3 linked regions of the Variovorax paradoxus EPS genome follow. The protein of the gene in region 3 interacts with the protein of the main gene of each other region in a pairwise test. Links are inferred from orthologs where the notes say so. Each region holds a gene or a part of one and is shown on either strand. Other genes may lie near its edges. The genes, in order: VARPA_RS13515, VARPA_RS20740 and VARPA_RS02245.

Region 1 (4,124 bases), 2.4 Mb from region 3 along the record:
GCCGCGCGCGCCGAGCGCGGTGAGCGGAACCGTGAGCGCCTGTTTCGCTTCGCCGAGCAGGATGGTCACTTGCGCCGTCATGTCGACGCGCAGCGTGCGGTCGGGGTTCGGCACGTCGAACAGCGCATTGAAGAACACCGCGTTGTTGATCTTCTCGGGCGAAGGCTGCACCGCGCGCAGGGTGCCGTGATAGCGCTTGTCGGGGTCGCCGAGGATGGTGAAGTACACCGGCAGCCCCGCCTTCACCCGCACCACGTCGGCTTCGGAGACCTGCGCCTTCACCGTCATGGTCGAGAGGTCGGCCAGCTTCATCAGCGTGGGCACCTGGAATGCGGCCACCACGGTCTGGCCTTCGAGCGTGCTGATGGAGACCACGTCGCCGTCGATGGGCGCAACGATGCGGGTGTACGAAAGATTGGTCTGCGCCGAGGCCATGGCCAGCTTCTGCTGGCGGATCTGCGCCTCCAGCGAAACGCCGTCGGCACGCAACGCGCGCAACTCGGCATCGGCGCTTTCCATGTCCTGGCGCGGCGCGGCGTCTTGCGCCAGCATTTCGCGCTGCCGGGCCCAGGTGAGCTCGGCCTGCTTGATGCGCACTTCCTTCGCGAGCTTCTGAGCCTGCAGGTTCTCCAGCTTGGCCTGCTCCTGCGCCAGCGTGTTCTGCGAGATGACCGGATCGATCTCGGCGAGCCAGTCGCCCTTCTTCACCGTCTGCCCCAGCGCCACCTTGAGCGACTTGAGCTGGCCGCTGACCTGCGCGCCCACCTCCACTTGCCGGAGCGCCTGCAGCACGCCGGTGGCGAGCACCGCGTTCTCGAGGTCGGTGCGCTGCACGGTGGCGGTGAGGTATTCGGTTTTCTTGGCCGGGCTCAGCCAGAAGAAGGCGACGGCGGCCAGGACGACGAGCGCTGCAATGCCGAGAAGGACTTTGCGCGATCGCCGCGGGGGAGTGTTAGGCATGCAATGAGGCGGAAGTGGAACAGGCTGCGGGACAGGAGCGAATCGATCCTAGCCCCGCTTTCTGAAGGCCGGTTAAAGGGGGAGTTCCCCGAAAGGCCACTTCGTGCCCTTGTTGCCGCCGGAATCCCCATGAAAAACGGCGTGGCTCCCCGCCCCTTCCAGGGCAGCGAACCACGCCGTTTCGGCTGCGGAGAAAGAACTCAGCGCGCGGTGCGGCGGCGCAGGAGCAGCGTGATCAGCAGGAGCGAGAGCACCACGAAGGCGACGAACGACCAGTTCGCCAGCGTCAGTCCGAACAGCGACCAATCGACCTTGGAGCAGTCGCCGCCGCCGCGGAAGATCAACGGCAACGCGCGCTTGAGCGGGAAGGTCTCGATCATTCCGTAGAGGTCGCGCCCGCAGGACACGACTTCGGGCGGATACCACTGTAGCCAGCTCTGCGCGGCCGCCGTATAGGCGCCGCCTACAGCGGATACCAGCGCCAGCACCCCGCCGGTCACCTGCAAGGGGCGGCTGCGGAAGATGGCGGCCAGCCCGGTGAAAAGGGCCACCAGCACCAGCGCATACCGCTGCACGATGCACATCGGGCAAGGCTCGAGCCCCACCACGTGCTGCAGGTAGAGCCCGAAGGCCAGCATGAGCACACAGGCCAGGCAGATCAGCCCGAGCGCGCGGCGCGGCGCGCCGAAGTACCAATCGATCAAGGAGACACCCAATCTTCTTCTACGAACACCCTGGCCTTGCGCGGATTGGCGACGACGGTGTCGCCCTCCTTCAAGCCCAGGTCGCGGAACTGTTGCGCAGGGAGTTGCGCCTCGATGATGGTTCCGGAGCCCGGATTATCTGGATTCGATTCGGTGGGCTCAAGTTCCAGCCGCGCGATCGGGCCGACGACGATCGCGCGCGACAGCGTGGCGACGATGCCGGTGGCGCCCGACACATACCGTGTCACATCCAGGTCATGGGGACGAACGTAGGCCATGGCCTTGGCGTCGCGCGCGCCGCTGTGCTCGGGCGAATCCAGGCGCATGCCGTCCAGCTGAACCTGGCCGTTGTCGGCACGGCCATGGAACAGGTTCACGTCGCCCAGGAACCCGTAGACGAAAGGACTCGCCGGCTTGTCCCACACGTCCTGCGGCGAGCCGACCTGCTCGATCTGCCCCTTGTTGATGACCACCACGCGGTCGGCCACTTCGAGCGCTTCTTCCTGGTCGTGCGTGACGAAGATCGAGGTGACGTGCAGTTCGTCGTGCAGCCGGCGCAGCCACCGGCGCAACTCCTTGCGAACCTTGGCATCGAGCGCGCCGAAGGGTTCGTCGAGCAGCAGAACCTTGGGCTCCACCGCGAGCGCACGGGCGAGCGCGATGCGCTGGCGCTGGCCGCCCGAGAGCTGCGACGGGTAGCGGTCGGCCAGCCAGTCGAGTTGCACCAGCTTGAGCAGATCGGTCACCTTGGCCTTGATCTGCGCATCGCTCGGGCGTTCCTTCCGCGACTTCACGCGCAGGCCGAAGGCGACGTTCTCGAACACGGTCATATGGCGGAACAGCGCGTAGTGCTGGAACACGAAGCCCACCTGGCGTTCGCGCACATGCACGTCGGTGGTGTCTTCGCCCGAGAAATGGATGCTGCCGGTGTCGGCCGTCTCCAGCCCCGCGATGATGCGCAGCAGCGTGGTCTTGCCGCAGCCCGAGGGGCCGAGCAACGCGACGAGCTCGCCCGACTCCACGTCGAGGTTCACGTTGCGCAGCGCGCGGAAGTCGCCGAACTGCTTGCTGATGTTGCGGATTTCGATGCTCATGATTTCTCTTCTCTCTCAGGCCGCCGTTGTTTCAGGCGGGCGCTCGGGGGGCAGTTCTGCAATGGCCTTCATCTCGCGCTCGTGGCGCCACTCGATCACCGACTTGATCACCAGCGTGACCAGCGCCAGGATCGCCAGCAGCGAGGCCACGGCGAACGCGGCGACCGACTGATATTCGTTGTAGAGCACTTCCACATGCAGCGGCATGGTGTTGGTCTGGCCGCGGATGTGGCCCGACACCACCGACACCGCGCCGAACTCGCCCATGGCGCGCGCGTTGCAGAGGATCACGCCGTACAGCAGGCCCCACTTGATGTTGGGCAGCGTCACGCGCCAGAAGGTCTGCCAGCCGGTCGCGCCGAGCACGATGGCGGCCTGCTCCTCGTCGGTGCCCTGTGCCTGCATCAGCGGAATCAGTTCGCGTGCGATGAATGGGAAGGTCACGAACACGGTCGCCAGCACGATGCCGGGCACGGCAAAGATGATCTTGATGTCGTGCTCGGACAACCACGGGCCGAACCAGCCCTGCGCCCCGAACACCAGCACGTAGATCAGGCCCGCCACCACCGGCGACACCGCGAACGGCAGGTCGATCAACGTCGTCAAGAAAGCTTTGCCGCGGAACTCGAACTTGGCGATGGCCCAGGCTGCCGCCACGCCGAACACGAGGTTCAACGGCACCGTGATGGCGGCCGTGATCAACGTGAGGCGGATGGCGCTCCAGGCGTCGGGTTCCTTCAGCGCCTCGAGGTACGCCGAGACGCCTTTGCGCAATGCCTCGGTTGCGACAGCCGCCAGCGGCAGCACGAGGAACAGGAACATGAACGCGAGCGCAATGCCGATCAGCGTCCAGCGGACCCAGGCGGCTTCGGTGGTGCCGGCCTGCGCACGGCGAATGATTTTGGAAGGTGCGCTCATGTCAGCCCCCTGCCCTGCGACGCTGCCACGCTTGCAGGCCATTGATGACCAGCAGCAGCAGGAAGGAAATGACCAGCATCACCAGCGCGACGGCGGTGGCGCCCGCGTAGTCGTACTGCTCCAGCTTGCCGATGATGATGAGCGGCGTGATCTCCGAAATCATCGGCATGTTGCCGGCGATGAAGATCACCGAACCGTACTCGCCGATGGCGCGTGCGAAGGCCATGGCAAAGCCGGTGAGCAATGCGGGGCCGATGGAAGGCAGGATCACCTTGGTGAAGGTCTGCAGACGCGTCGCGCCCAGCGAGGTGGCGGCTTCTTCGAGTTCTTTCTCGGCGTCTTCGAGCACCGGCTGCACCGTGCGCACCACGAACGGCAGCCCGATGAAGATCAGCGCGATCACGATGCCCGCCGGCGTGAAGGCCAGCTTGATGCCGTGCGGCTCGAG
Region 2 (4,126 bases), 4.0 Mb from region 3 along the record:
CTCGTCGACGTAGGCGAGGCCGGCGCCGATGAGGTATTCGGCGGCTTCGTACATGAAGTCGAAGTAGTTGCTCGCGAAGTACTCGTGCGGCTGCAGGGTGCCGGGGGCGCTGGGGCGGTCGGCCAGGTAGGTTTCGTAGCCGAGCCACTTCACGGCGTCGCGGATGGAATCGACGTATTCCTGCTCTTCTTTTTCGGGGTTGGTGTCGTCGAAGCGCAGGTGGCTCACGCCGCCGTATTCGCGGGCCAGCTCGAAGTTGAGCCAGATGCTCTTGGCGTGGCCGATGTGCAGGTAGCCGTTGGGTTCGGGCGGAAAGCGCAGGCGGACCTTGGCGGGGTCGGTCATGCCCTGGGCGTGGTGGGCGGCGTTGCCCGGGGAGCCGCCCCATTTTCGGCCGGAATAGGCACCCTGTGCGAGGTCGTTCTCGATCACGTGGCGCAGGAAATTGCTCGGTGCGGCGGCCGTTTTGGCGCTGCTTTTATCGGTCGGGGAGGTCATTGCTTCATTCTAGAGGGCGCCCTCTGTGGGTTACCTTTGGCAACGTTCTTCACAATGGCCGGTGCACCCCGTTTGCAATTGCCGCGTTCAATACACACATGGGCGGTCCAGACCCGGACAGTGCCCCCGAAACAAGGAGTCAACATCATGAGCCTCACACGTTCCACCTTCTTCAAATGGGCTGCCGCGGGCGTCGTGGCAGCCGGTGCATTGTTCGCAGCCACCTCGGCCAGCGCTCGCAGCGATGTGAGCTGGTCGATCGGTGTCGGCGTCCCCGGCGTGGCGGTCGGCGTGGGCGGTCCCGCCTACTACCCGGCTCCGGTCTATGCGCCGCCGGCCCCGGTTTACTACGCACCGCCTCCGGTCTACTACCGTCCGCCGCCGCCGGTGTATTACCGTCCGGCGCCGGTGTATTACGCGCCGCCGGCTTACTACGGTCCCCGCTATTACGGCGGTGGGTACCACCGTGGTCACCGTCACGGCCACTGGCGCTAAACAGCCACAGCATTCGTGACTAAATGAAAAAAGCCGGCTCCCGAAAGGGGCCGGCTTTTTGCTGGGCGCTCGCCGTGCGATTTCACATCGCGCGAAACAGATGCGCGTAGAGCCGGCTGACCGGAATCTTCTCGGCTCGCCCGCGCAGCGTGAGATGCAGCTTGCCGGCCTCGTCGCGGTGCACCGATTCGATGGCCGCGCTTCGCACCACCACCGCGCGGTGCACCTGCCAGAAGGCGTCGGCGTCGAGCTGCGTCAGCAGCTGCTTGAGCGGCGTGCGGATCAGGTACTCGTGCGTCGCGGTGAGCACCCGCAGGTATTTGTCGGCCGCCTCGAAATACAGCACTTCATCGATAGGCACCATGCGCACCGTGCTGCCGCCGGCATCGCTGGCGGCAATCATCCGCAGCGGTGCCGAGGCTGCCGCGGCCGGCAGGGCCGCGCCGGTGCCGGCCGCGGTGAGTACCTGGCGCCATTGCGCCAAGGTTCGTTCGAGCGCTTCGTCGTTGGCTACGGCAGGGGAGGCCGATGACGAAGGCTGCTGCGCCGCCAGCGCCTGCTGCAGCCGCGCCACGGTCTTCTGCAACCGCCCAGGCTGCACGGGCTTGAGCACGTAGTCGATGGCTTCTGCCTCGAAGGCGCGCGCGGCGTATTCGTCGTAGGCGGTAACGAACACCAGCTGCGGCATCGGCGCCTCGTCGGTGGGCCAGCTGTCGGCCAGCTCGGCGGCGGCGCCCAGGCCGTCGAGGCCTGGCATGCGGATGTCGAAGAACAGCACCTGCGGCAAGAGGCGCAGCGCCTCGCGCACCGCGCTGCGGCCGTCGCCGGCGGTGGCGACGATCTGCAGTTCGGGCCACGCGGCGGCCAGTTCGGCCTTGAGGGCTTGGGCCAGAAGGGGTTCGTCTTCGGCGATCAGTGCGGTGGGGTTCATCGTGGTTGTCGTCGCATTCATGAGGCAGCAGCCGCTGCCGGCAGAGGAAAGCTCAGCGTGGCGCAGGTGCCGCCGGCCGGTGCGGCCGCGAGGTGCATCTCGCTTTGCGGGCCGAACACCGTGGCCAGGCGCTCGCGCACCTGTTCGAGCCCGAAGCCGCTGCCGCCTTCTTCAGAGTCGGAGGGCAACGCCGCATCGAGCCCGACGCCGGTGTCGTTCACTTCGATGACCAGCCGGTCTCCGTTCCGGCGCGCGCGCACGGCGATCTCGCCGCCCTCGACCTTGGGCTCCAGCCCGTGGCGGATGCTGTTCTCCACCAGCGGCTGCAAGAGGAGCGGCGGCACCGGAACATCGCGCAGGTCCTCGGGCAGGTCGAGCGTGTAGCGCAGGCGCTCGCCCATGCGCACCGACATCAGCTCGAGGTAGTCGCCCAGCCGGTCGAACTCGGCCGAGAGCGGATGTGCCAGCGCGCGCGAGCCGCTGAGCGTCATGCGCAGATAGCTGTTGAGGCGGTCGAGCATCGCCACCGCGCGCGGCGGGTCGGCGGTGATCAGCACGCGCAGGTTCGCGAGCGTGTTGAACAGCATGTGCGGCTCGAGCTGCGTCTCCAGCAGCTTGAGCCTTGCTTCGGTGGCGTTGCGCTGCGCCAGGTCGAGCTGGCCCTGCATGTGCTTGCTCTTGCCGAGGCTGAAGAAGAAGTAGCACATGCCGATGGTGGCAACCAGGGTGATGACGATGGTCGACGTCATCTTGCGCGTGGCGAGATTGCGGAATTCCATCGGCGGCACACCGATCCAGGCGTCGCCTATTGCATTGCCGGCAAGAAAGCCGACGGTGACGCCCAGCGCCACCAGGCCGTAGCCCCAGAGCCCGTGCGGCCACAGCACCTCCTTGCTGCCGCTCAGGATCAGCCGGCCGGTGTCGATGACGAGCCAGCTGATCGTTCCGATCGACAGCGAATACACCATCTGAGATTCCCAACTGCCGTTGCCCGAGATGGCCAACGCCGAGCCGATGAGGCAACAGAAGGCGACGGTGATCAGGCCATGCCGCAGCATGTTGCGGAAGTTCTCCGCGCGAAACCGGGGCAGCGCTTCAGGGGTCACCCGTGCTCCCCGGCGCCCAGTGCGCGGCGCTCGCGTGCCACGAGCCGCTCGTAGAAGCCGCCGCCGGGCGCAAGAAGCCAGATCACCGCGCCGTGGATGAGGAGGCCGAGGCCCCAACCCATCAGCGGATACATCGCCCAGGTGTGCCCCTTGGCGGCCGAGAGCCCGACCAGCCCGATGTTGACCAGCACATAGACGAAGGCGTGGATGTACCAGCCCATCTTGGCGCCGGCGCGGCGGCGGGCGAGCTTTTCGAGGTCGGGACGCGAGGTATTGGAGGTGGAGGTGGTGGTGTTCATGACAACTCCTTGACTGGAAGGGGAATGAAATCGGGTGCGGAAGGCGGCGTTACGGGCCGGAGGGCGGCGCGCTGCCGCAGTTCCTCGGTGGTGTCGCCGGGCCCATCCGGACGCCAGCCCGGCGGCTTGACGAGGTATCCCACGAACGCACGCACCGAGCGCGCCGAATGCAGGTCGCGCAACAGCCCGCGCCAGTGGGTGAACTCGATCTCCAGGATGTTGTGCGAGGTGATCGGGTTCACCAGCCCGTAGCGGCAGGGCAGATCGGCGCGCTCGGGAATGTAGGTGCCGAAGAGCCGGTCAAACACGATGAGCACGCCGCCGTAGTTGCCGTCCAGGTATTCGAGGTTCGAGGCGTGGTGCACCCGGTGCGCCGAGGGCGTGTTGAGCACCCATTCCAGCGGCCCGAGGCGCGGAATCCAGGTCGCATGAATCCAGAACTGGTAGAGCAGGTTCAGCGTGAGCATCAGCAGGATCACCTTGGGCGGCATGCCCAGCAGCGGCGCCAGCATGAAGAACAGCAGCGTGCCGGTGAGCTTGCCGGTCCAGCCGAAGCGGTAGGCGGCCGACAGGTTGAGCTGGTTCGGCGAATGATGGATGGCGTGGGTGCACCAGAACCAGCGCACCCGGTGGGCGGCGCGGTGGTACCAGTAGTAGCAGAACTCCTGGCCGATGAAGCAGGCGACCCAGCCGCTCCAGTGGTCCATCGGCAGGGTGAAGAGGCGGTGGTTCCAGAACCAGTCCATCGCGCCGGTCCAGAAGGCCACCGGCAGCAGCCAGCGCAGCGGGTATTCGCG
Region 3 (4,247 bases):
ACTTGATCGAGACGATGACGGTGAGCGTCCAGAAGAACATCGACAGGATGCCGTAGACGTTCTGGACGGTGAACGGCACGTGGCCGTGGCCGAACACTTCCTTGACCGCATACAGCACGCTGGTGCCGATGTCGCCGTAGACGACGCCGATGGCGCCGACGATCAGGCCGGCAGAGATTGTTTTGGGGGCTGACACGAAGTCGATGGGAAAAAGGGCTGGCCGTTGTGGATCGACGCGTCAGACACGCGAAGGTGCCGTGGCGGCGGAACATTCATTCGTTGTTCCACCACGCGTCACCCCTCCCGCCCTTTTGTTTCCGTTTGCTGTGGGGTCGCTATTTTGCCGTTGCCCGGTGACGCCGCAACCCGGCGGCGGCAATCATTCGTAGATTTCGGCGTCCGGGTCGGTCGCTTCCATCTCGTAGCTGGCCGCGACCATGGCCAGGCGGCCGACCACGCCATACATATAGAAACGGTTCGGGGCGCTCGCGCCGGGCTTGGCACCAGGCTGGGGCATGTGCGTGCTTTCCGAGAAAGCCAGCGGCACGTAGCTCGCGCCCGGCAGCTTGAGGTTCTCGTCGGCCGCCTGCTCGGCGTGCACCCGGTAGAAGCCGCCCACCACGTAGCGGTCCATCATGTAGACGACCGGTTCGGCCACGCCGTTGTGCACGCGCTCGTTGGTCAGCACGCCTTCCTGGACGATCAGCTCGGTGGGTTCGCGCAGGTCGCGGCCGGCGGAGGTCTTGGCTGCCGAGGACGTGCTGGTGCGCGACTTGCCGATCAGCGCCTCGACTTCCTTGGCATCGCGCACCGTCACCACGCCCGGGCTGCCGCTGCCGCTGTGGCCGCCCTTGACGACGACGAAGGGCTTTTCGTTGATGCCGTATTCCTTGTACTTGCGGCGCACCTTGGTGAGCACCGCATCGACATGGCTGGTCAGCACGTCGATGCCGCGCCCCTCGGCAATGTCGACGCCTTCGGCGCGCGCGTAGATCGGGTTGATGAGCCAGGGATCGATGCCCAAGAGCTTGCCCAGGCGCTTGGACAGCTCCTCATAGCTGTGCAGGTGGTTGCTCTTGCGGCGCACCGACCAGCCCGCGTGCAGCGGCGGCAAGAGGTACTGCTCGTGAAGGTCCTCGAGGATGCCCGGCGTTCCTGCCGAAAGCTCGTTGTTGAGCAGAATTGTGCAGGGATCGAAATTCTTCAAACCCAGCCGCCGCTTGCCGCGCACCACCGGCTCCAGGGTCACGGTCTCGCCGTTGGGCAATTCGATCTTCTTGGGCGACTTGATCGCCGGATCGACGGAGCCGATTCGCACGTTGAGCCCCGCCATATGGAAGATGCGCACAAGTTGCGCGATGTTGGCGAGATAAAAGGTGTTCTTGGAGTGATTTTCCGGAATGACGAGCAGGTTGCGCGCCTCCGGGCAGATCTTCTCGATGGCTGCCTGCGCGGCCTGCACCGCCAGCGGCAGCATCTCTTTGGTGAGGTTGTTCCAGCCACCCGGAAAGAGATTGGTGTCGACCGGCGCGAGCTTGAAGCCTGCATTGCGGATATCGACGGAGCTGTAGAACGGCGGCGTGTGCTCCATCCACTCAAGGCGGAACCAGCGCTCGATGGCGGGCATCGAGTCGAGCACCCGCTGTTCCAGTTCGTTGATCGGGCCGGTCAGGGCGGTGACGAGATGCGGAACCATGCGGCGGCCTTCTTCGATTTCTTAGAGGTGGAGCGGAATTGTAGGAATTGGGGGTACATGCCCCGATGACAAGACCGCGGGAGCAGCAGGCATCACGTCCGCACTTCGCCTTGGCCGAGCACCACGTACTTGAGCGAGGTCAGCCCTTCGATGCCGACCGGGCCGCGGGCGTGGAACTTGTCGGTGCTGATGCCGATTTCAGCGCCCAGGCCGAACTCGAAACCGTCCGCGAAGCGGGTGCTCGCATTGACCATGACGCTGGCCGAATCGACCTCGCGCAAAAAGCGCTGAGCATGCACGTGGTCGCGCGTGACGATGGCGTCGGTGTGGTGGCTTGAATAGCGGTTGATGTGCGCAATGGCCTCATCGACGCCGGCCACGACCTTGATGCTGATCACGGCGGCCAGGTATTCCTCGGACCAGTCGGTCTCGACCGCATCGATGACCTTGGCAGCCGGGTCGAGCGCCGCCTCGTCCGAACGCAGGATGCGGGCGGCGGCCGGGTCGCAGCGCATTTCCACGCCCTTGGCGGCGAAGATCGCGGCGATCTGGGGCAAAAAGTCTTCCGCGACCACCTCCGAGACCAGCAGGCCTTCGGCGGCGTTGCAGGGGCTGTACTTCTGAGTCTTGGCGTTGTCCACGATGCGCAGCGCCATGCCGAACTCGGCCGTGTCGTCTACATAAACATGGCAGTTACCGTCCAGGTGCTTGATGACCGGCACCTTGGCGTCGCGGCTGATGCGCTCGATGAGCCCCTTGCCGCCGCGCGGAATGATCACGTCCACGAATTCGGGCATGGCGATGAGCTGGCCCACGGCCTCGCGGTCGGTGGTCTGCACCAGCTGCACCGCCTCGACCGGCAGGCCGGCCTCGGCCAGCGCCTCGGACACCAGCAGCGCCAGCGCCTTGTTCGATTCGATGGCTTCCGAGCCGCCGCGCAGGATGGCGGCGTTGCCCGACTTGATCGCGAGGCTCGCGGCCTCGATGGTCACGTTGGGACGGCTCTCGTAGATCATGCCGAACACGCCGATCGGCACCCGCATCTGGCCCACGCGGATGCCGCTGGGCTGCTGCTTCATGCCGATCATTTCGCCGATCACGTCGGCCATGCCGGCGAGTTGCTCGCAGCCCAGGGCCACGGTCTCGATGACCTTCGGCGTGAGCTTGAGGCGATCGACCATCGGGGCCGAAAGTCCGGCGGCGGTGGCTCGTTCCAGGTCTTTCTGATTGGCGACCGACAGCGCCGGGCCGGCTTCGCGCAGGCGCCGCGCGAGCGCCTTCAATGCTATGTTTTTGGTAGCTGCATCCGCACGGGCCATGAGGAAAGCAGCGGTCTTTGCCTGCAGCCCTAGGGCCTGCATGTGCTCGCTGACGTTGAACGCATTCATGCGAACATTTTCCCACGCCGACCTGTGGCCCGGCTTACACAGGCCTTTTGGTGCCTGGAGCCGCCAAAGAAAGAAAAAAGATCAGGCGCGGCGCGCGGCCGCCGGCGCGCTGCTGCACGCACGGCACAGCATCAGCGCGAGCCGCTGCAGCGCCTGCCAGCCGCTGGCGGGCCAGTCGGGCTGCTTCAGGCCCTTGCAGATGCCGTCCACCAGGTGGGCCGCGCGCAGCAGGCGTGCCAGCATGCGGTCGTCCAGCCGGGGCAGCACGCGCTCGAAGGCGCGTTCGCGCGGGCCCCAGATGCGGTTCTCGCGCAGCGCCATCGGCAGCGGCCGACCGGCGGCCATGGCGTCCTTCACGCGCTTCAGGGCGCGAATGTCCTCGGCGATCGTGTAGTGCACCAGCACCTCGGCCTCGCCTTCGGCCTGCAGGCCGTCGAGCATGCGCGCCACACGCTGCGGATTGCCGGCCAGCACCGCTTCGGAAAGCTTGAACACGTCGTAGCGCGCCACGTTGTTGACCGCGCCTTCGACCTGCTCCCAACTCAGCTCGCCCGCCGGGTGCAGCAGCGCGAGCTTCTGGATTTCCTGGTGCGCCGCGAGCAGGTTGCCTTCGACGCGGTCGGCAAAGAACTGCAGCGTGCGCTGGCCTTCGTCGCCCGGCATCACGCGCTGGCCCTGTTGCCCGAGGCGCTGCGCGATCCACTGCGGCAACACATTGCGCTCTACCGGATCGACCTGGATGCTCACGCCGTTGTTCTCCAGCGCCGAGAACCAGGCGCCGGTGCGCGTGGCCTTGTCCAGGCGCGGCAGCATCACCAGCGTGAGCGTGCTGTCGTTGCCGGGCGCGGCTTCGGCCAATTGCTGCAACGCCGTGCTGCCGTCCTTGCCGGGCTTGCCCGAAGGGATGCGGATCTCCACGATCTGCTTGTCGGCGAAGAGCGAGAGCGAGCCCCCCGCCGCCAGCACCGCGCTCCAGTCGAAGTGCGCGCCGGCCACGGTGTACGAGCTGCGCTCGGTGTAGCCCTGCTCGCGCGCGGCGGCGCGGATGGCGTCGGCCGCCTCCTGCGCGAGCAGCGGCTCGTCGCCATGGATCGTGTAGAGCGGCTTGAGCCCCTTCTGCAGGTGGCCCCCGAGTTGGGCGCTGGCAAGTTGCATGGAATCGC

The links.
Region 1: the proteins of VARPA_RS02245 (region 3) and VARPA_RS13515 interact in binary tests that used the Escherichia coli proteins (3 or more experiments, as listed by UniProt). The link is inferred for Variovorax paradoxus EPS from one-to-one orthologs.
Region 2: the proteins of VARPA_RS02245 (region 3) and VARPA_RS20740 interact in binary tests that used the Escherichia coli proteins (3 or more experiments, as listed by UniProt). The link is inferred for Variovorax paradoxus EPS from one-to-one orthologs.

The regions. Positions count from the first base shown.
Region 1 is NC_014931.1:2,909,022-2,913,145, reverse strand. Bases 710-3,568 are described here. They hold VARPA_RS13515 (sulfate/molybdate ABC transporter ATP-binding protein), read right to left. Parts: upstream 2,759-3,568; coding sequence 1,661-2,758; downstream 710-1,660. Other genes in these bases: cysW (sulfate ABC transporter permease subunit CysW), read right to left, coding at 2,774-3,568; VARPA_RS13520 (disulfide bond formation protein B), read right to left, coding at 1,161-1,664; macA (macrolide transporter subunit MacA), read right to left, coding at 710-960. Also shown: more of macA, read right to left, coding at 1-709; more of cysW, read right to left, coding at 3,569-3,676; sulfate ABC transporter permease subunit CysT, read right to left, coding at 3,678-4,124. UniProt on the Escherichia coli protein: Part of the ABC transporter complex CysAWTP involved in sulfate/thiosulfate import. Responsible for energy coupling to the transport system.
Region 2 is NC_014931.1:4,490,673-4,494,798, reverse strand. The notes cover bases 1-2,861. They hold VARPA_RS20740 (LytR/AlgR family response regulator transcription factor), read right to left. Parts: upstream 1,925-2,861; coding sequence 1,076-1,924; downstream 1-1,075. Other genes in these bases: VARPA_RS20735 (sensor histidine kinase), read right to left, coding at 1,942-2,861; VARPA_RS20745 (hypothetical protein), read left to right, coding at 646-993; VARPA_RS20750 (glutamine--tRNA ligase/YqeY domain fusion protein), read right to left, coding at 1-498. In the rest of the region: more of VARPA_RS20735, read right to left, coding at 2,862-3,030; VARPA_RS20730 (2TM domain-containing protein), read right to left, coding at 3,027-3,329; VARPA_RS20725 (sterol desaturase family protein), read right to left, coding at 3,326-4,126. UniProt on the Escherichia coli protein: Member of the two-component regulatory system BtsS/BtsR, which is part of a nutrient-sensing regulatory network composed of BtsS/BtsR, the low-affinity pyruvate signaling system YpdA/YpdB and their respective target proteins, BtsT and YhjX.
Region 3 is NC_014931.1:483,785-488,031, reverse strand. What follows is about bases 937-3,918. They hold VARPA_RS02245 (glutamate-5-semialdehyde dehydrogenase), read right to left. Parts: upstream 3,085-3,918; coding sequence 1,789-3,084; downstream 937-1,788. Other genes in these bases: holA (DNA polymerase III subunit delta), read right to left, coding at 3,166-3,918; gshA (glutamate--cysteine ligase), read right to left, coding at 937-1,696. In the rest of the region: VARPA_RS02255 (potassium transporter Kup), read right to left, coding at 1-196; more of gshA, read right to left, coding at 380-936; more of holA, read right to left, coding at 3,919-4,239. UniProt on the Escherichia coli protein: Catalyzes the NADPH-dependent reduction of L-glutamate 5-phosphate into L-glutamate 5-semialdehyde and phosphate. The product spontaneously undergoes cyclization to form 1-pyrroline-5-carboxylate.